One region of the Jatrophihabitans sp. YIM 134969 genome, then DNA from elsewhere that is predicted to be linked to it. Evidence: riboswitches for the same ligand, from Rfam matches in the RefSeq annotation. Region 1 holds a riboswitch; the other holds the start of a gene.
The links. Region 1 has a riboswitch for cobalamin ahead of ACXR2U_RS21325 (ribonucleoside-diphosphate reductase subunit alpha). Riboswitches for the same ligand answer to the same signal wherever they lie in the genome.
Positions count from the first base shown of each region.

Region 2: it holds a riboswitch for cobalamin, as region 1 does, so the genes downstream of both, ACXR2U_RS01485 (prenyltransferase/squalene oxidase repeat-containing protein) here and ACXR2U_RS21325 (ribonucleoside-diphosphate reductase subunit alpha) in region 1, are expected to answer to the same signal.

Region 1 covers NZ_JBTJEQ010000058.1:14,569-25,931, reverse strand. Annotated here, with positions in the region: gene ACXR2U_RS21365 (DUF3043 domain-containing protein) at 116-760, shown strand; gene ACXR2U_RS21360 (aldo/keto reductase family protein) at 782-1,771, shown strand; gene ACXR2U_RS21355 (hypothetical protein) at 1,758-2,564, opposite strand; gene ACXR2U_RS21350 (hypothetical protein) at 2,650-2,856, opposite strand; gene tsaD (tRNA (adenosine(37)-N6)-threonylcarbamoyltransferase complex transferase subunit TsaD) at 2,893-3,921, opposite strand; gene ACXR2U_RS21340 (zinc-binding dehydrogenase) at 3,955-5,037, opposite strand; gene ACXR2U_RS21335 (LysR family transcriptional regulator) at 5,109-6,044, shown strand; gene ACXR2U_RS21330 (ribonucleotide-diphosphate reductase subunit beta) at 5,996-6,973, opposite strand; gene ACXR2U_RS21325 (ribonucleoside-diphosphate reductase subunit alpha) at 7,060-9,432, opposite strand; cobalamin riboswitch at 9,568-9,797, opposite strand; gene ACXR2U_RS21320 (YcnI family copper-binding membrane protein) at 9,963-10,712, shown strand; gene ACXR2U_RS21315 (purple acid phosphatase family protein) at 10,842-11,363, shown strand, end outside.
Region 2 covers NZ_JBTJEQ010000002.1:33,656-45,018, forward strand. Annotated here, with positions in the region: gene ACXR2U_RS01480 (discoidin domain-containing protein) at 1-3,806, shown strand, start outside; gene ACXR2U_RS01485 (prenyltransferase/squalene oxidase repeat-containing protein) at 3,831-5,249, opposite strand; cobalamin riboswitch at 5,358-5,488, opposite strand; gene ACXR2U_RS01490 (ROK family transcriptional regulator) at 5,657-6,928, shown strand; gene ACXR2U_RS01495 (TIM-barrel domain-containing protein) at 6,925-10,158, shown strand; gene ACXR2U_RS01500 (discoidin domain-containing protein) at 10,251-11,363, shown strand, end outside.

The sequences.
Region 1 (11,363 bases):
AGAGGGGTCACGCAGAGGGGTCGCCCAGACAGGTCGCACAGGGGGATCGCACGGAGGGGTCGCACAGAGGGGTCGCACAGGGGGGCAGCCCAGGCGGGCCCGGTATCCTCCCGGCGTGCCCCTGCTCCCACGACGCGGATCCGCCGCAGAGCCTGCCGCGCCCGTCGAGGAGGCCCCGGAACTCGAGCCCGGCGGCCGCAAGGGTCGTCCAACCCCGAAGCGCCGCGAGGCGGGCGGCGGCGCCCGCGGGCCCGCGGCCCCGCCGCCGCGCACCCGCAAGGAGGCCTACGCCTTCCAGAAGCAGCAGACCGCGAAGGCCAAGGCGGGCCCGGGCGCTGCCGGCGGCAAGCCGCAGTCGCGGGAGGCCTACCGCGAGGCCCTGCGCCGCGGCGACCCGGCGGCCCTGCCCAAGCGTGACCAGGGCGCGATCAAGGCCCTCGCCCGCGACTACGTCGACAGCCGGGTCATGCTGTCGAACTTCCTGCTGCTGGCCTTCGTGCCGCTGCTGCTCGGCCCGTTCATCTCCGCCGGCAACGCGGGCATCGCGTCCGGTCTGCAGTTGGCGACCTTCGCGATCCTGCTCGTGGTCGTCGTCGAGTGGTACTTCACCGGTCGCAAGCTCCGGACCGTCGCGCGCGAACGCGACATCCCGATCACCGGCTCGCCGTTGTCCCTGGGGTTCTACGCGGGCTCCCGGGCCTACCTCCCCCGCCGTTGGCGGCTGCCCGCGCCCCGCAAGGCCCGCGGCGACGACTGGTGATCCGCGCGTAGCGTTCGGCACGTGGAGTTCCGACGCCTCGGCCGCAGCGGCCTGACCATCTCCGAGATCGCCTACGGCAACTGGCTGACGCACGGCAGCCAGGTCGAGGAGGACGCCGCGACCGCCTGCGTGCGGGCGGCGCTCGAGTCCGGGATCACGACCTTCGACACCGCCGACGCCTACGCGAACACCGCCGCCGAGTCCGTCCTGGGCCGCGCCCTCGCCGGGCAGCGCCGCGAGGGGCTGGAGATCTTCACCAAGGTCTACTTCCCGACCAACGAGCGCGCCCACAACGACAAGGGCCTCGGCCGCAAGCACATCACCGAGTCGATCAACGGTTCGTTGCGCCGCCTGCAGACCGACTACGTGGACCTCTACCAGTGCCACCGCTACGACCACTCGACGCCGCTCGAGGAGACCATGAGCGCGCTCGCCGACCAGGTGCACGCGGGCAAGGTCCTCTACCTCGGCGTGAGCGAGTGGACGGCCGACCAGATCCGCCGCGGGGCGGCCCTCGCCCGCGAGCTGCACGTGCCGTTCGTCTCCAACCAGCCGCAGTACTCGATGCTGTGGCGGGTCATCGAGGACGAGGTCGTGCCGGCGTCGGAGGAGGAGGGCCTGGGTCAGGTCGTCTGGTCCCCGATCGCGCAGGGCGTGCTGACCGGCAAGTACCAGCCGGGTGAGCAGCCCCCCGCCGGGTCGCGGGCCACCGACGACAAGGGCGGGTCCGACATGATCAGCCGCTGGCTCTCCAGGGACGACCTGCTGCGCCGCGTGCAGGACCTGCGTCCGGTCGCCGAGAGCGTCGGTCTGTCGATGGCGGCCCTGGCCGTGGCGTGGGTGCTGCAGAACCGCAACGTCGGCGCGGCGATCATCGGGGCGAGCCGCCCCGAGCAGGTCGCCGACAACGTCACCGCCGCGGGCGTCACCCTCGACGCCGACGTCCTCGCCCGCATCGACGAGATCCTCGGCGACACCGTCACGCGCGACCCGGCGCTCACCGGTCGCTGACCGACGCCTCCGTCATCGCGAGCCGCGCCGCGGCGAACCGCCGCCGCCCGGGCGAGCGCGCGGTGAGCGCCGTGAGCAGGGCGAGGCTCTCGGCGAGCCACGACGTCCCGAACGCGGCGATGCACACCAGTTCGACGACCAGCAGCGAGTACGGCACGTCGAGCGGGAACCCGATCGCGAGCTGGAACACCAGCGCCGCGGCCATCACCGCGGCACTCAGGACGTAGACCGTCCGGGAGCGGCCACGCGCCGCGACGAGGTCGGCGGCGCGCACCGCGTAGCGGGCGGCGACGTCCTCGGCGGCCCGGCTCTCCGACGCGGCTCGCGTGGCCCGCGCCCACACCACGCAGACGACCACCGCGCCGCCGAGGAACAGCACGGTCCCGACGACGTGCAACACCTGCGACCCGGTCTCGGTGACCACCTGTTGGATCGGCGTGCACGGGCGGCCGTCGACGACCCGGCCGCAGCCGAGGCGGCCGTCGGTGCCCGGTCGTGACGTCGGGAAGAACGCCAGCACGATCGCGCCGACACCCGTCACGGTGCTCGCGGCGAACTCGGCCGTCCGCGGTGTCGTGAGCCGGTAGGTGACCAGCAGCAGTCCGACCGCCCAGAGCGCGCCGACGAAGAAGTCCCGCATCGCGTCGTGGTAATACTCCGACAGCGAGCCGAAGACGTGGCCGTCGACCGCGAGCGTGCCGAGCACGACGAACACCGGCATGGTCAGCGCCGCCACCGCGGTGGCGAACCGCATGACCAGGTACGCGCGGCCGTACGCCGGATCGGTCTCCACAGCCGGAGCATCCCGCACCCGGTCGGTCACCCCGGGTCTACCACCCCGGGTCGATCACCCCGGGTCCATCACCCCGGGTCGATCACTACTCGGAGAGCGGCATCGGGCCGTAGACGACGTCGTCACCGTCGTAGAGCGACGCCGAGGCCACACCGTTCTCTGCCAGCTCACGCCACTGCTCGCCGAACCAGCTCTCGGCGTCGCCCTGCGAGTGACTCGCCGGCGCGGAGGGCGCGTTCGGGCCGGTCAGCAGGTCGCCCTCGGGGCCGAAGAACCGCCAGGTGAAACTCATGCGGCCAATCTAGGCGAGCGCGGCCCGGGACACGTCCTACGCGAGCTGGGCGCGCTCGAGCCGGATGCTCGGGGTGGCGGCGACGTCCGCGGGCGAGGGCTCGGCGTCCGCGCGGACCAGCAGGTCGCCGACGGCGGCGATCATCGCGCCGTTGTCGGTGCACAGCGACAACGGCGGGACACGGAGTTCGATCCCCGCGGCCGAGCACCGTTCCTCGGCGAGCGAGCGCACCCGGCTGTTGGCCGCGACGCCCCCGACGACGACGAGGGTCTCGACGCCGGTCTCGCGACACGCCCGCAACGCCTTCGCGGTGAGGACGTCGGCGACGGCCTCCTGGAACGAGGCCGCGACGTCGGGCACGTCGACCTCGCGTCCGTCCGCCCGGGTGCGTTCGACGTGGCGGGCCACGGCGGTCTTGAGGCCGCTGAACGAGAAGCCGAGCGGCGGGTCGTGCGGGCCGGTGAGCGGGCGTGGGAACGCGATCGCGGTGGGGTCGCCGTCGCGTGCTGCCTTGTCGATCGACGGCCCGCCCGGGTAGCTGAGGCCGAGCGGGCGCGCCACCTTGTCGAACGCCTCACCTGCGGCGTCGTCGAGGGTGTCGGAGAGGTGGACGACAGGGTCGTGCACGAGGTCGCCGACGTGCAGCAGCGACGTGTGCCCGCCGGACACGATGAGCACGACCGACCGCTCCGGCAGCGGGCCGTGCGCCAGGGTGTCGGCCGCGGCGTGACCCGCGAGGTGGTGCACGGCGTAGAGCGGCACCCCGAGCGTGAGCGCGGTGGCCTTCGCCGCCGCCACCCCGACGTGCAACGCCGTGGCGAGGCCCGGACCCGCGGTGACCGCGACGGCACCGACGTCGCCCGGTTCCAGCCCGGCGTTCGCGAACGCCTGCCGCATCACCGGCACCATCGAGCTGACGTGCGCCCGGGCCGCGATCTCCGGCACCACGCCGCCGAAGCGGGCGTGCTCGTCCATCGAGCTCGCGAGCGCCTGCCCGAGCAGCACGCCGTCCTGCACGAGGCCGACACCGGTCTCGTCGCACGAGGTCTCGATGCCCAGCACGATCGTCACCGCTCCATCATCCCAGGGCACCGTCCCCTACCCGTGGGGCAGCACGACCGTGCGCTGGAACGGACCTCCGTGGGCGGCGGCGTGGGCCACGGCGTCGTTCGCGGCGTCGAGGTCGAACGTCGTCACGTCGTCGGCGGCCAGGTCCAGCAGCCCCGCGTGCACCAGCCGGATCAGGCCACCGGTGGCCGTGCGCGGCGCCATCCACCGGCCGCGGACCGTGACGCTGTTGCGCATCAGCCACGGGTAGGGCAGGGCGAGGTCGTCACCCCCGAGCATGCCGACCCCACCCATGAGCACGACCCGGCCGAACTCGCGCACGGTCATCGCGGCGGTGCGCACCACCCGGGCGTCGACCTCGGGCGGCAGCAGGTCGAGCACGACGTCCACGGGTCCGGCCGCCGCCGCCCGGATCGCCGCGCCGTCGGTGTCCGGGTCGGACGTGAGCCGGACCGGGACCACGCGGGCGCCGAAGCGGTCCGCGAGCCGGTCGAGGACCGCGCCGTTGCGGCCGGCGGCGACGACCCGGCCGGCACCCATCGCGAGTGCCACGGCCACGGCCGCACTGCCGAAGTTGCCGGTGGCGCCACTGACCACGACGGTCTCCCCCGCCTGCAGGTCGGCCGCGAGCAGGCCGCCGTACGGCACCAGCGGGACCACCGCGCCCGCCCAGTGGGCCAGGTCGAGGTCGCCCGGGTCGAACCGTTCCACGTTCTCGGTGGGGACGACCATGCGCTCGGCGAGCGGGCCGTCGTGGAAGTGCCGGGCGAGGGCCGCGCCGCCCTCGCCCCGGGCGCTCCAACCCTGCAACGTGATGTCCGGGGTGCGGGCGTCGTCGCGCGAGCGCACCGTCGGGTCGCACCACACCAGGTCGCCCGGTCGCAGCGAGGTGGCGTCCGGCCCGACGGTCACGACCCGACCGACCGCGCCGCACCCGGACACCACCGGCGGGACCAGGGGGTAGGCGCGCGCCCCGCTGAACACCTCGGCGGCGTACGGCAGCACGCAGGCGGCGAGCACGTCGACCAGGACCTCACCGCCGGCCGCCACCGGGTCCGTCACCTCCCCGACGGTCAGGGGCCGTCCGAACTCCTCCAACACCGCAGCTCTCATGCAAGCGACGGTAGGAACGTCGGCGGCATGCCGGCAACGAGACTTGCGCACGCTTAGTATGAGTGATCGTCATGGACGTGTCGACCACCATGCTGCGGGTGCTGCGCGAGATCGCGCAGACCGGCAGCTTCACCGCCGCTGCCGACCGGCTCGGCTACACCCAGTCGGCGGTCTCCCGGCAGGTCGCGAGCCTCGAGGCCCGGGTCGGCGCCGAGGTGTTCGAACGGCGACGCGACGGCGTGCGGCTCACCACCGCCGGGGCGACGCTGCTGCGTCACGCCCGGGTCGTCCTCGACGAGGTGGACGCTGCCGAGCGGGCGTTGCACGGCCCGGCCGCCGACGTCAGCCCCGTGCGGCTGGGGGTCTACCTCAGCGCCGGTGCGGCGGTCCTCCCCGAGGTCGTCGCCCGGGTGGCGCGCGAGCTTCCCGGCGTCGCCCTCACGACCCGCGACGGCACCAGTCCGGCGCTGGTCCGCGCGCTGCGTTCGGGCACGCTCGACCTCGCGGTCGTGACCAGCCGCCCGCCGCACCGGCCGCTGGACTCCGAGGAGCCGCGGCTGGTCGCCGAACCCCTGGCCGAGGGGACCTTGCGCGTCGCCGTCCCGGCCCGCGGGGCCCTCGCGGGTCTCGCGAGCCTGACCCCGGACGACCTCGCGGGCGTGCCCTGGATCGCGAGCCCCGCGAGCGGGACCGAACCGCTGCTGGGTGTCTGGCCGGGCCTGCCCGGTCGGCCGGTCATGGCTCACCGCACCGGCGACTGGCTGACCAAGCTGCGGCTGGTCGCGAGCGGCGCCGGGGTGACCACCGTGCCGGCCGACCTGGTCGACCGACTGCCCGAGGGGGTGGTCGCCCGATCCGTGGTGGGTGCCCCGCCCGAGGTGCGCCGGGTGGTGCTCGCCCGCTGGCCCGGACGGCAGTCTCCCGCCGTCCGGGCCGTGGCCGACGTCGTCCGCGCCGTTCAGAAGTCCTCGTCGAACCCGACGGTGCCGGTGACACCGACCTGGTAGGCCGACACCCGACGCTCGAAGAAGTTCGACAGCTCCTGGACGTCCTGCAGCTCCATGAACGCGAAGGGGTTGGTCGAGCCGTACACCGGTTCGAGCCCGAGTTGCGCGAGCCGACGGTCGGCGACGTGCTGCAGGTAGGTCCGCATGTCGTCGATCGAGAGCCCGGACACCCCGCCGCCCAGCAGGTCCTCGGCGAACTGCACCTCGCACTCGACGGCCTCGGACAGCATCTCGCGCACTTGGTCCGCCAACCGGTCGTCGAACAGCTCCGGCTCCTCACGACGCGCGGTCTCGACGACGTCGAACGCGAACGCCATGTGCATCGACTCGTCGCGGAACACCCAGTTGGTGCCGGAGGCGAGACCGTTGAGCAACCCCCGCGACCGCAGGAAGTACACGTACGCGAAAGCCCCGTAGAAGAACAGGCCCTCGATGCAGCCGGCGAAGCAGATGAGGTTCAGCAGGAAGCTACGGCGGTCCTCGGGCGTCCGCAGCTCCCGCAGGTCGAACACCGAGTCGATCCACTTCTGGCAGAAGTCGGCCTTGCGCTTGATCGACGGGATGTTGTCGACGGCCGCGAACGCCGCGAACCGCTCCGCCTCGTCGGGGACGTAGGTGTCGAGCAGGTTGAGGTAGAAGTGGATGTGGTTGGCCTCCTCGAACAGCTGACGCGACAGGTACAGCCGCCCCTCCGGGGAGTTGACGTGCTGGTACAGGTTGAGCACCAGGTTGTTCGCGACGATCGTGTCTCCGGTGGCGAAGAACGCGACCAGCCGCCCGATGAGGTGACGCTCGGCGGGCGAGAGCCGGGCCAGGTCCGCGAGGTCGGAGTGCAGGTCGATCTCCTCGGGCGTCCAGGTGTTCTTCACCGCGTCGCGGTAGCGGTCGAAGAACTGCGGGTAGCGCATGGGCCGCAGGGTGAGGTCCATGCCGGGGTCGAGGAGAAGAGCACGCTGTCCCGGGGCCTCCGCGGGAACGCGGAGTGCAGTGTGCGGAGCGTTCTCGTGGGGTGATGTCACTGGCACGCCTCGCAGCTCTCGGGGTTCTCGAGGCTGCACGCGACGGCCGCCTCGTCGACGACGGAAACGTTGCTGGTAGCAACGGTCGCCTGTTGGATGCGCGTCGCGGGTCGCGAGCGCAGGTAGTAAGTGGTCTTGAGGCCGGCCTTCCAGGCGTACAGGTACATCGACGACAGCTTGCCGATCGAGGGCGACGCCAGGAACAGGTTGAGCGACTGGCTCTGGTCGATGAACGCCGAACGCGCCGCGGCCATGTCGATGAGGGCCCGCTGCGGCAACTCCCACGCCGTGCGGTAGATCGCCTTGACGTCGTCGGGCAGACCGACCAGGCCCTGCACGGAACCCTCGGAACGCTTGACCGCGTCGCGGGTCTCGGCGTTCCACAGCCCCAGCGCCTTGAGCTCACGGACCAGGGCCGTGTTGACCTGGAGGAACTCCCCCGAGAGCGTCTCGCGCTTGAAGAGGTTCGACACCTGCGGCTCGATGCACTCGTAGCAGCCGGCGATCGACGCGATGGTCGCCGTCGGCGCGATGGCCACCAGCAGCGAGTTGCGCAGGCCGGTCGTGGCCACACGTTCGCGCAGCGCCGCCCACCGCTCGGTCTGGGTCGGGGTCACCCCCCAGAGGTCGGGCTGCAGGTCGCCGCGCGCCGCCCGGGTCTCGGCGAACGACGGGTGCGCGCCGAACTCCTCGGCCAGCATGGCCGACGCCTCCAGTGCGGTCAGGTACACCTCCTCGGCGATGCGGGTCGAGAGCTCGACCGCCTCGGGTGAGTCGAAGGGCAGCCGCAGCGCGAAGAACACGTCCTGCAGCCCCATGACGCCGAGCCCGACCGGACGCCAGCGCGGGTTCGAGGCCGCGGCCTGTTCGCTCGGGTAGTAGTTGATGTCGATGACGCGGTCGAGGAACGGCACGGCCGTCGCCACGGTCGCGCGCAGCTGCTCCCAGTCGACCCCGGCCGGTGTGACGTGGCGGGCCAGGTTGATGGACCCGAGGTTGCACACCGCCGTCTCGGAGTCCGACGACACCTCGATGATCTCGGTGCACAGGTTGGACAGGTGCACGGTGTTGCCCCCTGCACCGATCCGGGTCGGGTCCACCTGGTTGCACGTGCGGTTGGCGGCGTCCTTGAACGTCATCCACCCGTTGCCGGTCTGCGCCAAGGTCCGCATCATCTTGCCGTAGAGGTCGCGGGCCTTGACCTGCCGGACGAACCGGCCCTCGTCCTCGAGCCGGCGGTACTCCCGGTCGAACGCCTCGCCCCACAGGTCGGGCAACGACGGCGCCTCGTCCGGGTCGATCAGCGACCACAGCTCGTCCGCCTCGACGCGGCGCATGAACTCGTCGGGCACCCAGTTGGCCAGGTTGAGGTTGTGCGTGCGGCGGGCGTCCTCGCCGGTGTTGTCGCGCAGTTCGAGGAACTCCTCGACGTCGGGGTGCCACGGCTCGAGGTAGACGCAGGCCGCGCCCTTGCGCCGCCCGCCCTGGTTGACGGCGGCGACCGACGCGTCGAGGGTGCGCAGGAACGGGACGATGCCGTTGCTCTGGCCGTTGGTACCGCGGATGAGCGCACCCCGCGAGCGGACGCGGGAGAACGAGATCCCGATGCCACCCGCGAACTTCGACAGCCGCGCCACCTGCTGGTAGCGCTCGTAGATCGAATCGAGCTCGTCGCGCGGGGAATCCACCAGGTAGCACGAGGACATCTGGGTGTGGGCGGTCCCCGAATTGAACAACGTCGGCGAGGACGGCAGGTACGCCAGCGAGCTCATCAGCCGGTAGAACCCGATGGCCTCGGCCGGGGTCCGCGACAGCCCGCACGCCACGCGCAGCAGGAAGTACTGCGGGGTCTCGATGACCAGGCGGGTGACGGGGTGACGCAACAGGTAGCGGTCGTAGACCGTCCGCAGGCCGAAGTACTCGAAGCGCTGGTCGGCGTCGACGTCGACGGCGAAGTCGAGCTTGCGGGCGTTGTCCTTGACGAACTCCGCGGTGACGTCGCCGACGAGTCCCTCGGCGTGGCCGAGCGCGACCGCCTGGCTGAACGACGCCACGCCCTGCCCGCGCACCTCCTTGTCGACGTAGCTCGCGAGCAACCGGGCCGCGAGTCGGCTGTACTGCGGCTCCTCGCCGATCATCTCGGCCGCGGTCTGGATCGACAGCCGGTCCAGTTCCGCCGTCGTCGCGCCGTCGTAGAGACCACTGATCGTGCGGGTCGCGACCCGCAGCGGGTCGACGTCGTCCAGGCCCGCGGTCCACCGTTCGACGGCCCGCACGATCTTGGTGACGTCGACGTTCTCGCGGTCGCCGTTGCGTTTGCGGACCTGCATCGGCGTACGGGTGGGGGTCGGGGCTTGCAGCACCGTCATCGCTCTCTCCTCGCGAGCTCAGGTCGGGCCGGAGCGCGCGCGGGGACGACGGGAGGGGTGCACGGGCCGACGACGGCACCGCGCACCACAGCCGTCGGCCGTCCCGCGCGGCCTCGGACCACGCGCCGCCCACGGTGGGCGACACGTGCGCTGGCAGGTCTTCGGACTCGTGGGCACGGCTCCGCGTTCGAGCCACCTACCGGCCGTCGCTTCCCAGGCCCCGGTCGATCACCGGGCCCCAGTGCACGTGACGGCTGTCGTTCCCACTCACCGCTGCGGGGCAGTCCCGGATTCCCACCGGGTTCCCTCTTGCCCCGGTACACCTCACGAGGAGGCGCACCGGACCAGCTGCACTCGGCACACTATGTGGACGGAGCGCCGCAACCCAGCACCACATGTGGGGTCGGCGTGTCGTGGTGCGGCGGGACGGACTGTCGGCTGCGCCACGTCCGGGAACCCGCGGACCCCCGCCACGGACCGGACCGACGACTGCAACCGGCCCACGCCGCACCCCACCCGGAGGACCCGTCATGCCGCTGCGCCCCGCAGCCCCCCGTCGTCGCCACGTCGCCCTCGCCGGGGTCGCCGCCGCCCTGGTGTTCGCCGCCGGCACCGTGCCGGCCTGGGCCCACGTCTCGGTGAGTGCGCCCGACGCCACGCAGGGTGGCTACGGCGTGGTGACCTTCCGCGTGCCGAACGAGTCGGCCGACGCCAGCACGGTCGGGATCACCGTCCGGCTGCCGACCGACACCCCGCTCGGGTACGTCGCCGTGCAGCCCACCCCGGGGTGGACGTTCACCGCGCCGGAGGCCACGTTGCCCAAGCCCATCACCACCGACGACGGCCAGGTCACCAAGGCCGTCACCGAGATCACCTGGACCGCGACCGACGGCGGCGTGAAGCCCGGCGAGTTCATGCAGTTCGACGTGCAGATGGGGCCGTTCCCGGACGAGGACAGCCTGACGTTCAAGGCGATCCAGAAGTACAGCGACGGCAGCGAGGTCGACTGGATCGAGGAGGCCGCGGCGGGCAGCACGGCCGAGCCGGAACACCCGGCGCCGGTCCTCGCGCTCGCCCCGGCCTCCGGTGCCACCGGCGCCACCGACACCTCCGCCGCCGCGTCCGCCCCGGCGACCGCGACGGTCACCGCCGTGGCCGACCGCGACGCGGCGAGCCGCGGCAGTGCGACCACGGGCATCGTGCTCGGCATCGTCGGCGTGCTGCTCGGCGCTGCGGCGCTGGTCGTCGCGCTGCGCCGCGGCCGGCCCCACGCCGGCTGACCTCCGGCTGACCGCAGGAGGCGACCGGCGGGGCTGTTCGGCCGCTGTTCACCGGGAGTTCGCGAGATGTCCGGTACGCCCGTTCACGATCCACACCATGGCGGCGGGCGCGGTTGACAGGCTGGACGGGTGCCGAACCACGCGGGCCACCCGCTCACCGTCGACGAGTTCTCCGACCACAACGCCACGCTGCTGTCCCGCCAACGGATCAGTCGCCGCACCCTGATCAAGGGCGCGCTGACCGGGGCGGGCGCGGTCGCGCTGACCCAGTTCCCCTTCGCCCAGGCGGCGTTCGCCGCCGGTGGCGGTGTCTCCGGCCCGAGCGGCGTCGTGCTCTCCGGCCGTCACCTGTCGTGGGTGCCGGACGCCGACGGCAACCCGACCAGCTCGATGAAGGTCACCGCCCAGGTGCACTCCGCGCACGGCACGTTGCCCAAGGGCCTGCGCGCGTTCGTCGACATCGGCGACGCCCCCGGCCGGTACGGCACGCACCTGCCGGCCGAGATCGTGAACCTCGTCGGGATGTACGCCATCCCGAACGGGCCGGTCGGCAACCAGTTCTACGTCAAGGCGACGATGTCCGGGCTCTCGGCCGGGAAGGTCTACCACTACCGCCTGCGTCTGAGCGACGGCACGGTGACCGGCGACGCC
Region 2 (11,363 bases), on a different contig from region 1:
GCTCCGGGTGGCGCGCGGGCGGTGACGGGCCGGCGAGCATCACCGTGGACCTGCAGGCCTCGTGCACCGTCGAGGCCGTGACCCTGACGTTCGAGGCCCTCGCGTCCGACCCGCCCTTCGACGGCGACTACGGGCAGACCGACGGCAGCCAGGTGCTGTCGAGCGCCGCGACCGCTTTCACTGTCGAGGTCAGCACCGACACGACGACGTGGAAGCAGGTCTACGCGACCACCAGCGGGCCGGGCGGGGTCGTGGCGATCACGCTCGACGCCCCGGTGAAGGCCCGCTGGGTGCGCATGACCGCCACCGCGCAGGCCAACGCCAACCCCGTGGGCCTCAACGGCTTCCAGGTGTGGGGGACCACCACCGCGACCCGTCCGCCCGCGAGCGGGTGGACCAGTTGGGACGGCCTGCGCCGATCCGCGCCTGCGCTCACCGTCGCCGCCGACGGCTCGGTGCCGCTGGAGTCGGGGTGGGAGCTCACCCTCGACGACTTCGCCGGGTCTGCCACCGGTGCCGACCTGGCTGCGCCGCGCACCAGCGTCGAGCGCTGGCTGCCGGCGACCGTGCCGGGCACGGTGCTGACAAGTCTGGTCGAGCAGGAGCGTTTCCCAGATCCCGTCGAAGGATTCGCCAACCTGGAGATCCCGGAGGCGCTGTCTCGCCACGCGTGGTGGTACCGCCGGGTGTTCGCCCTGCCGCGTGGTCTCGACACCTCATCCGGACGGCACGTCTGGTTGGAGTTCGACGGGATCAACCACCAGGCCGACGTCTGGCTGAACGGCACGAACGTCGGCACCCTGGTGCACCCGTTCGCCCGCGCGCGGTGGGACGTCACGTCCGCACTGGCCGCCGGTGGCGGGCAGCACGGCCTCGCCGTCAAGATCACGCCGATGCCCCACCCGGGTAACCCCGGCGACAAGAGCGACAACGGCAACACGTTCGTGCAGGGTGGGCACCTGTACCTCGACTCGCCCACGTATCTCGCTTCGTCCGGGTGGGACTGGATGCCCGCCGTGCGTGACCGGGCGAGCGGCATCTGGAACCACGTGCGCTTGCGCAGCACCGGTGCCGTGGTCATCGGTGACCCGCAGATCGACACCACCCTGCCGAACCTGCCCGCTGTCGACGTCGCCCGCGTGCGGGTCGTCGTGCCGGTGCGGAACGTCGGCGCGAAGGCGAAGACGGTCACCGTGCGCATCGCCTTCGACCGCGTCTCGCTGGCCCAACAGGTCACCGTTCCCGCGACGAGCAGCACCGACGTGGTGTTCGACCCCGACCAGTTCGCGCCTCTGATGGTGAAGAACCCCGAGCTGTGGTGGCCGAACGGGTACGGCGAGCCCGCCCTGCACGACCTGAGCGTGACCGTCAGCAGCGCCAACGCCCTCAGCGACACCCGCACGGTGCAGTTCGGCATCCGCCAGTTCGACTTCGCGAGCGCCCAACCGATCGTCGTGCCGCCGTCGGCCGCCCCGACGTTCATCGTGAGCAGTGGAAGTACGGCTCCCGGACAGATCGTCGACCTCGGCCCGCAGAACGCACGCTTCGTGCGGGTGGCTCTCGGGCGCCGGGCCACCGGGTACGGGTTCTCCATGTACCGGTTGGCCGTGGTCAACTCCGTTGCAAGCAACAACGATCTCGCCGAGGGGCACACGGCGACCGCGTCGTCGCAGGAGGACGACGGCCACAGCCCGGCGTTGGCCGTTGACGGCGATCCCACCACCCGGTTCGCCTCCGGCCACGAAGACCACCAGTGGATCCAGGTCGATCTCGGCGCGACGACCGCGTTCGACCAGGTGCAGATCGCCTGGGAGAGCGCCTACGCGCTCGACTACGTCGTGCAGGTCTCGGCCGACGGTGCGGCGTGGACGGACGTGCAGAGTGTCGACAACGCGGCGGCCTTGGGCGATTCCGCCGTCCAGACCGAGTCGTTCCCCCCGACCACCGCACGGTGGTTGCGGATCCAGGGCCACAAGCGCGCCACGGGCTACGGCATCTCGATGTGGCGGCTGTCGGTGCTCGACTCGACAGATCCCGACACCGATCTCGCGCTGCACCAGCCGGCCACGGCGTCGTCCGACGACGGCAACCCCGCGGGCAACGCCACCGATGACAACCCACGGACACGGTGGTCGTCGAGCTACACCGACGACCAGTGGATCCAGGTGGACCTCGGCGCCGCGCGCGTGTTCGACCAGGTCCAGATCGACTGGGAGCAGGCGTACGCGCGCACCTTCGTGATCCAGGCCTCCGACGACGGTCAGACCTGGACCGACGTCAAGGCCGTCGACAACAGCGTCACCCAGTTGCGCATCAGCGTGAACGGCGTGCCCGTGTTCGCCCGCGGCGGCAACTGGGGCTGGGACGAACTCCTGCGCCGCACCGAGGGCCGACTGGAGACCGCGGTGCGGATGCACCGTGACATGAACTTCACCATGGTGCGCAACTGGCTCGGCAGCAGCGACCGGGAAGAGCTCTACGCCCTCTGCGACCGCTACGGACTCCTGGTGTGGAACGACTTCTGGGAGGCCGGGACGTTCCTGGACGACATCCCCGGATACGTCGACATCGCCGCCGACACGATCCGTCGCTACCGCACGCACCCGAGCATCGTCGTGTGGTGCGGTGCCAACGAGGAGGAACCGCCGCTGCACCTGGGGCAGGGGATGGCCGCAGCGGTCACGCAGTTGCACCCGGGCACGCTGTACGTGCCCAACTCGGCGGGCGGGGTCGTCAGCGGCCACGGGCCGTACCGGTGGATCGAGCCCGCGGCCTACTACGACCGCGACAGCTACGACACCGGCGCGTTCGGCTTCCACACCGAGATCGGCATGCCGGTGGTCCCGGTGACCGAGACCATGCAGAACCTCGTGGGCGACGAGCCCGGGTGGCCGATCACCGAGGTCTGGAACCACCACGACTGGTCACCGACGGCCAACCAGCAGACCGCCTCCTACCAGGCAGCGATCGACGCGCGGTTGGGCGCGTCGTCGACGCTCGACGAGTTCTGCCGGCGGGCACAGTTCGTGAACTACGAGAACCACCGCGCGATGTTCGAGGCCTGGAACGCCAACCTCACCGGTGACGCGACCGCGTTGCTGCTCTGGATGTCGCACCCGGCCTGGTACTCCACGGTGTGGCAGACCTACGACTACGACTTCGACGTCAACGGCGCCTACTACGGCGCGCGCAGCGCGTGCGAACCGGTACACGTGCAGGCATCGCTCCCGGACTGGACGGTGAAGGTCGCCAACAACACGACCCGTCAGGCACGGGGTGTCGTCACCGCCACGCTGTACGCCTTGGACGGAACGGTGCTGCGGACGCTGAAGCGCGCGGTGACGGTGGGCCCGACCACCACGGGCAAGGCCTTCGCGATGCCGTTCAAGGCGAACCTCCCTGCCCTGCACCTGCTGCGCTTGGAGTTCACCGACCGGGCGCGCCGGGTCGTGTCCCGCAACACCTACTGGCGTTACCGCAAACCGACGGACATGCAGGTGCTCACCACGGGCGCGCCCACCAGGCTCGTGGTCAGCACCGCCGCCATGGACCCCGCCGGCGGCGACGCCCGCCGCTCGGTAGCCGTGCGCAACGCCGGCACGACGGTGGCGGCGATGGTCCGGCTCTCGGTCCGCGACGCCGCGGGCAAGCGCGTTCTCCCCGCGTTCTACGACGACAACTACTTCTGGTTGCTGCCGGGGGAGTCGCGGACGGTCACGGTGTCGTGGCCCGCAGCGACCCCGGTCGCGGGAGGACCACGCGTGTGGGCGCAGGCGTACAACGCCCCGCGGGTCGGCGCGCGCTGATCGACGCGCCGACCGGCCCACGGATCAGCTGCCGTACGCGAGCGAGACGGTGTCGCCGAGCTTGACGACCGCGCCGCGGCTGGCGGTACTCGCGCTCGACCCGTCGATGCTGAGCTTCCACGTCGAGGACGCCGTGTTGGTCCTGCCGTTGAGCGCGGTGATCGTGCCGGTCCCCGAGGTCGGCGACGCGCCGGTGACACACCCGGACGGTGACGCGTTCGCAGCGGCGGCGTCCAGAACCGCACCGAGGGTCGTGGTGGTCGACGTCGGCACGAACGGGACCTTGCACACGGTGAGGCCGCCGGTCGCGCCGGTGTCCACGACGAGCGCCACGCTCGTCGCGGTGCCGGACGTGAAGGAGGTGGTGGCCACCCAACGGGCCGCACCACCGGTGGGCGTCGGGGGTGCCGCGGTGAACCCGCCGCCGGCCAGGGCGCGGAGGGCGTCGATCGAGGAGTACGCGGTCGCGGTCGTGTTGGACGGCTGGTACCTGAACCCGCCGCTCGCGCTCAGCTGTTGGGCGATGAGGAAGTCGACCGGGGTCTTGCCGGCGGACGTGGTGAAAGTGCCGCCTTGCGCAGGGATCCCGCACGCGTTCAGACCGGACACCGCCCAGCCGTTGGAGTCGGTGTTCGCGCCGAACGCGGAGTTGAACGCACCGGTAGTGGTGACGAGTTTGCCGGCGAGGAAGTTGCGCGCGGCGACGACAGCGGTGTCGGTGGCGGGGACGCCGCTGCTGCACAGGGCCGCCATCGCCGCGCCGGTCATGTCGATGTCGCTGGTGGCGGCGAGCCGGGTGGCGTTGCCGGCGGCCTGGGTGAAGTCCCACCCGCCGTCGTCGTGCTGGTTCGCGCGGACCACCGCGGTCACGGTGTCGAGCAGTCGCTGCGGGACCCGCGCCGCGCCGGACTGGGTGCGCGCGCCCGCCAACGCGAGCAGGCCGAACACGGTTCCGTTGAAGTTCGCGGGTGGACCGAAGTAGCCCGGCGCGGCGGGCTGCCAGTACGAGGCCAGGTCGGCCAGCAGGTTGCGCTGGGCGGAGACCCGTGCCGGGTCGGTGCCGGCCGCGTACGTGTTGAGGATCCCGCGCTCGTAGTCGGTGACGACGGGAGCGCTGCTCGGCCACGTGCTCGCGGCGACCTGGTTGCGGTAGACCGCCCGGGCGTTCCCCCCGGTGTTGCCGGAGGGAACGACGTCGACGGCCGCGGTGCCGGCGGCGGCGAGAGCACTGAACGCCCACTCGTTCGACAGGCCCGAGGTGGTGAAGCTGCCGTCGGACGCCTGCAACGTCTTGACGTACGTGACGCCGCGCTGGACCGACGTCGCGACGGCGGCCGAGGTCGAGGTCGCCGCGGCGGGGACGGCCAGCGTGGTCGCCAACGCGGTCGTGGTGGCCAGGACGGTCAGGCCGAGAGCGGCGCGACGGGGGAAGGGCGTGGGCATCGGGGATCGAGCTCCTCGGGTGGGGGCGCAGGCGTCGAACGCCCCGCACCGCAGCCCGGAGGTCGCAGGAGCCGGGCGGCCGCCGCCCGCTCGCGTGGACAGGCTTCCGCAGTGACACGACGACCGCCAGGTGTTCGGACTCGGGCCGGTCGACCGGCCTCACCGTTGCGCGTCAGTCCCGGGTTCTCACCGGGTTCCCCTGTCAGTCGCTGGCGCGGAACGTACCGCGACACGCGAGACCCACCGCCGGCGGGACGTCGCCCGACGTCGGTGACGTCGGACGCGGAGGCGGTCGACGCCCCAGCAGAAACCGGTCGGTTTTGTACAAGTCTTGACGGAATTCGACCTCGCGGAGCACAGTGCCCGAGGCACGACGACGACGAGGTCGCGAGAGGGGTTCCGACGCAGTGACGCAGCAGGTGCTGCCCGCCCCCCGGCGGGTGCAGCCCACGAGTGGGGCCCTCCGCGCGGCCAACCGGGCGCGCGTGGTCGGTGTCCTCCGAGGCGCCGGGTGGGCCACCCGGGCCGAACTGGTGGAGCACACCGGGCTCTCCCGGGCCACGATCTCGAGCCTCCTCCACGAACTCGCCGTTCGCGGACTCATCGCCGAGCGTCCGCCCGCCGCGGCCGGTACTCCCGGCCGCCCGGCCTCCCAGGTCGCGCTCGACAAGTCCGCCGGAACCGCCATCGCCGTCGACATCGGCGTGCGGCACGTCGCCGTCGCCGTGGGCGACCTGTCGCACAGCGTGCTGGCGGAACGGTGGACCACCGTGCCGCGCGACCACACGGCCGACCGGGGCATCGACCTGGTGCTCGCCAAGATCGAGCAGGCCGTCGCCGAGGCCGACGTCGACGCCGACGCGTTGGTGGGGGCCGCGATCAGCATCGCCGCGCCCGTGACGGCCGGCGGCGGTCGGTTGGCGGTCCCCGACGTCCTGCCGGGATGGAACGGTTCAGTACTGGCCGAGCGGGTGGCCGACCGGTGGGACATCCCGGTCGTCACCGAGAACGACGCCAACCTCGGCGCGCTCGGCGAGGCCCTGCGCGAACCGGTCTCGGGCGACGGTGACGTGCTCTACGTCAAGGTCGCGAGCCGCATCGGCCTCGGCGTCGCGCGCGGCAGCCGGATCCTCCGCGGTCGCAGCGGGTACACGGGCGAGTTCGGGCACGTGACCGTGCACGACCGTGCCGAGCGCTGCTGGTGCGGGCGCCGCGGGTGCCTCGAGCTCTACGCCGGCGGCGACGGCATGCTGCGTCGGATCGGTTCCCGCGGGGGAGCGACGACCATCGCCGAACTCGTCGAACGTGCCCATGAATCGGACCGGGTACGTCGCGTGGTCGAGGACGGCGCGTCGGTGCTGGCCCAGGCGCTGGCCGACCTCGTCCTGGTCCTCGACCCCGCGCGCGTCGTCCTCGGCGGTGAGCTCGTCGCCCTGGGGTCCCTGCTCGAGGACCCCGTCCGGGCCGCGTTGACAACGTTGCCTTTCGGCCCGCCGGTCGACCTCACCGTCTCGCCGCTGGGCGAGCGGGCCTCACTCGTCGGTGCGCTGAGCCTCGTGCTCACCGAGACCACCCAGTTCGCCGACCGGTCCCAGGGCCGCGGCCCGACCACCGCCCCACCCCGTCCTCCGACCCTGCCCCTCGTGTCCCTCCCCACCGATCCAGGAGTTCGTCTGTGAAACGTCCCCTCCGTCCCGCCGTGCGTCGCTCGGTCGCCGCTCTCGCCGCGACCGCGCTCGGCGTGGGCCTCGCCGTGGCGTCGCAGCCACCCGCGGTCGCGGCAGCGACCGTGCCGGCCGCCCGCAACGCGGTCGTGTCCGGTCAGGCCCGCTTCGAGGTGCTCTCGCCCACCCTCATCCGCACCGAGTACGCCGGTGACGGCGCGTTCCTCGACGCCGCGACGTTCAACGCGGTCGGGCGCGACTCGTTCGCCAAGACGGCCTTCACGTCCAAGGTCGTCAACGGCTGGTTGACCATCGACACGAACGCCGTGACCTTGCGCTACAAGGTCGGGTCCGGCCCGTTCACCGCGAACAACCTCCAGCTCAAGGTGGACGACGGCGGCCACCGGATCACCGCGACCCCGTGGAGCGGCACGGCCGCGCCGAGCTGCACCGTCGGAGTGCGGTGTGAGGCCGAGGGTCTCGACCTCACCGGCCTCACCGAGGCCACCAACCACGCCGACTTCTCCGGGAGCGGGTTCGTCGCGGGCTTCGAACAGGTCGGCAACGCCCTGAGCTTCCGCGTGAACGTCGCGACGGCCGGCACCTACGACCTCGCCGCGCGCTACGCCAACTTCCAGGGCGGCGACGGTCAGATCACCACCCGCACATTGAGCGTGTCCGCCGACGGCGGTCCCGCCTCCACCCTGAGCCTGCCGCCGACGGCGAACTGGGACACGTGGGCCGTCGCCCGGGCTTCGGTCACGCTGGGGGCGGGGTCGCACACCGTCACCGTCGCGCGGTCCGCGAACGACTCGGGCAACCTCAACCTCGACAACGTCGCGGTGCTCACGCCGGGCGCCGACTACCCGCCGGTCGCGGCGCCGGTCGTCACGCCGTGTGCCTTCGGTGCGGTCTGCCAGGCCGAGACCGGTTCGCTCGCCGGCGGCGCGAAGGTCGCCACCGACCACAACGGCTACTCCGCCAAGGGTTTCCTCAGTGGGCTGGAGAACGTCGGCGCGTCCGACACGTTCACCGTGACCCGCGTGCCGAAGACCGGGAAGGCCTCGCTTCAGCTGCGGTACGCCAACAGCACCGCGGGCTCGCAGCCGGTCCAGACCCGGACCATGACCGTCCAGGTCGGCTCGGCGGCACCGACGACCGTCACCCTGCGCCCGACCAGCAGCTGGGACACGTGGCGGACGATCACCGTGCCCGTCGCGCTGACCGCCGGGACCGACCAGGTCACCCTCGGCTGCCCGACCGTTGCCAGCTGCAACGTCAACGTCGACACGGTCGCGTTCGTCGAGTCGGGTTCGCCCGTGCTCGATCCGCACGCCCCGCTCGGCGGGTACCGCCGCAGCATCGACGGCGTCGACGCCGGGGCGTTGACCAACCCCGGACTGCTCTACCAGGACGGCTGGTCGCTCATCGACGACACCCCGTCCGCCGTCCTCGACCCCTCCGTGCGCAAGGTGACCCCGCGTCCGTCGCACGGCGGCAAGCCCTACCAGGACGGCTACGTCTTCGGCTACGGGCAGCAGTACGGCGCGGCACTGCAGGACCTGTCGACGTTGACCGGACCGGCCAAGCTGTTGCCGCGTTGGGCCTACGGCACCTGGTATTCGGAGTACTACGACCGCACGGCGGCCGACTACGAGAACACGATCCTGCCGAAGTTCCGCAGTGAGGGCGTGCCCCTCGACGTCTTGGTCACCGACACCGACTTCAAGGTGCCGAACCAGTGGAACGGGTGGGAGATCGACCCCAGCAAGTTCCCGGACCCGAAGGCGTACTTCGACTGGGCCCACGCGCAGGGCCTGCACACGTCACTGAACATCCACCCGAGCATCCTGGCGTCGGACCCGCAGTTCGCGGCGGCCCAGGCGATCGCGAAGGGCAAGCTCAAGCCGGGCGCCTGTGGTGGCGGCGGTCAGGACTGCTACGTCTTCGACTTCGGCGACCCCGACCAGCTCGCGGCGTACCTCTCGCTGCACGACACCATGCAGGCACAGGGCAATGACCTGTGGTGGATGGACTGGTGCTGCGACTCCTCGACCTCGAGCCTGCCGGGCGTGACCGGCGACGCGTGGATCAACCAGGCGTACGCCGACTACACCCAGAAGACCGTCGACCGCGGGTTCGCGTTCTCCCGGGCCTACGGGACGCTCTCGACCGGCGGGTACGGCAACTCGACTCCCGCGGAAACCGGCCCGTGGGCGGACAAGCGCACCACGCTGCACTTCACCGGTGACACGACGTCGGACTGGGCGACGCTCGCCTACGAGGTCGGCTACACCCCGGGTGAGGGTGCGGCCACCGGTCTGCCGTCCATCAGCCACGACATCGGTGGTCACACCGGGGGTACGCAGTTCCCCGGGTCGGAACCGGGCTCGACCAAGCTCGCCGACGACCTCTACGCCCGGTGGGTGCAGTTCGGCACGTTCCAGCCCATCGACCGGCTGCACTCCAACCACAGCGACCGGCTGCCCTGGCAGTACGGCCCGGCGGCGGAGAGCTCGGCCGACGCGTTCCTGAACCTGCGGGAGAACCTGGTGCCCTACACGTACACGCTGGCCCAGCAGGCCAAGACGACCGGCTTGCCGATCGTGCGCCCGCTGTACCTGCAGTACCCGGACCAGCAGGAGGCCTACGCCCAGGCGGACGACGAGTACCTGTACGGGTCGGACTTCCTGGTCGCTCCGGTCACCACGCCCGGCACGAGCTCGACGTCGTCGGTGTGGTTCCCGGCCGGGTCCACCTGGACCGACTGGTTCACCGGCAAGACCTACAAGGGCGGCACCACCGCGCAGGTCACCACCGACCTGTCGACCATGCCCGTGTTCGTCCGCTCCGGCGGCATCGTCACCACCCGCACGAACAACGTGACCGGTGACGTGCAGAACCCGCTGACCGCCGCCACGGTGACCGTTGCACAGGGCGCCAACGGGTCGAGCACGCTCTACGAGGACGACGGCACCACGTCGTCCACCCGCTCGGCCACCACCGCGATCGCCGCGGCGGGCAACAAGGTCACGATCGGCGCCGCGATCGGTGCGTTCTCGGGTCAGGTCCAGAGCCGGGCCTGGACGGTGCGGTTCACCAACGCCACCGCGCCGACCGTGGTCAAGATCAACGGCACACGGGTGACGGCGGCGTCGTGGACGTGGGACTCGGCCACGCGCACGCTGACGGTCCACGCACCGAAGCGGACCGTGCACGACACGCTCGTCGTCTCGTACAGCTGAGCACCGCGCCGGGTCGGCGGACGCCCTGCGTCCGCCGACCCGGCCCCGCACCACACCTCCCCGCCCCACCTCCTCCAGAACGGCGACCCACCATGACCACCTCGGTCCGCACCATCCCCTTGCGCACGCGGGTCTCCGCTCTGACCCTGGGCGTGCTCGCCGCTGCGACGGCCACGGTCGCCGGTGGCCCCGCTGCCGCGGCGCCCGCGGCCCCCGCGGCGTCGTCCGCCGCGGGGTGGGTGCTCTCGACCACCGACACCGGGGCGGGGTACGCGCCGGCCTTCATCGGCAACGGCTACCTCGCGGCGCGCGTGCCGGCCGAAGGCGTCGGGTACAGCGCCTCGCCGATCCAGACCCAGGCGGAACTCGCGGGGTTCTACGGTCAGCCGGACTCCTTCGAGAAGCGGGCCAGTCTCCCGATGTGGACGTCGCTGGCGTTCGGAGACGGCACCACCTCGTACGGCGGGTTGCCGCCGGGCTTCACCTGCGCGTTCGGGGTGCTGTGCCCCGGCGCGTACGCCGAGACGTCCGGCGGCGCGGACATCGAGTCCGACCACAGCGGTTCGACCGTTCCGGGGTTCCTCGCGGGCCTCGCCCACAACAGCGCGCCGTTCATCGGCGCCACCGGCACCTTCCCCGTGACCGGCGCGCCGGCCGGACCTGCCACGGTCGCCGTCCGGTACGCCAACGGCACCGGCGCGACGCAGACGGTGTCGCTCGGCGTCAACGGCAGCTACCAGCAGCTCACCCTGCCGCCACTGGCGAACTGGGACACCTGGGGGGTCGTGCAGGTGCCGGCCACCCTCACCGCCGGGGCGAACCGCCTGGAGATCACCACGCGGGAGGGTGACTCGGCCCAGGTCAACGTCGACTACGTGACGGCGTTCCCGGTCGGCGCGGACCTGCCCACGGCCGTCGCGCCGAAGCCCACCGTCGGCACCACCTCGCACTACCGCCAGTCGCTCGACATGCGCACCGGCACCATCACCACCTCGCTGGACTGGACGGCCCCGAGCGGTCGGAAGTCGACCCTGACGTACGCCGTCGCCGCCGACCAGTCGCACGGCCACCTCGGAACCGTCACCCTCACCGTCGTGCCGCACTGGAGCGGTGCCGCCACCGTCGGGGACCTGCTCGACGGCCGCAGCCTGGACACCGCGACCGTCACGGCCTCCTCGGTCGACCAGAAGTCCGCGACCCTGCAG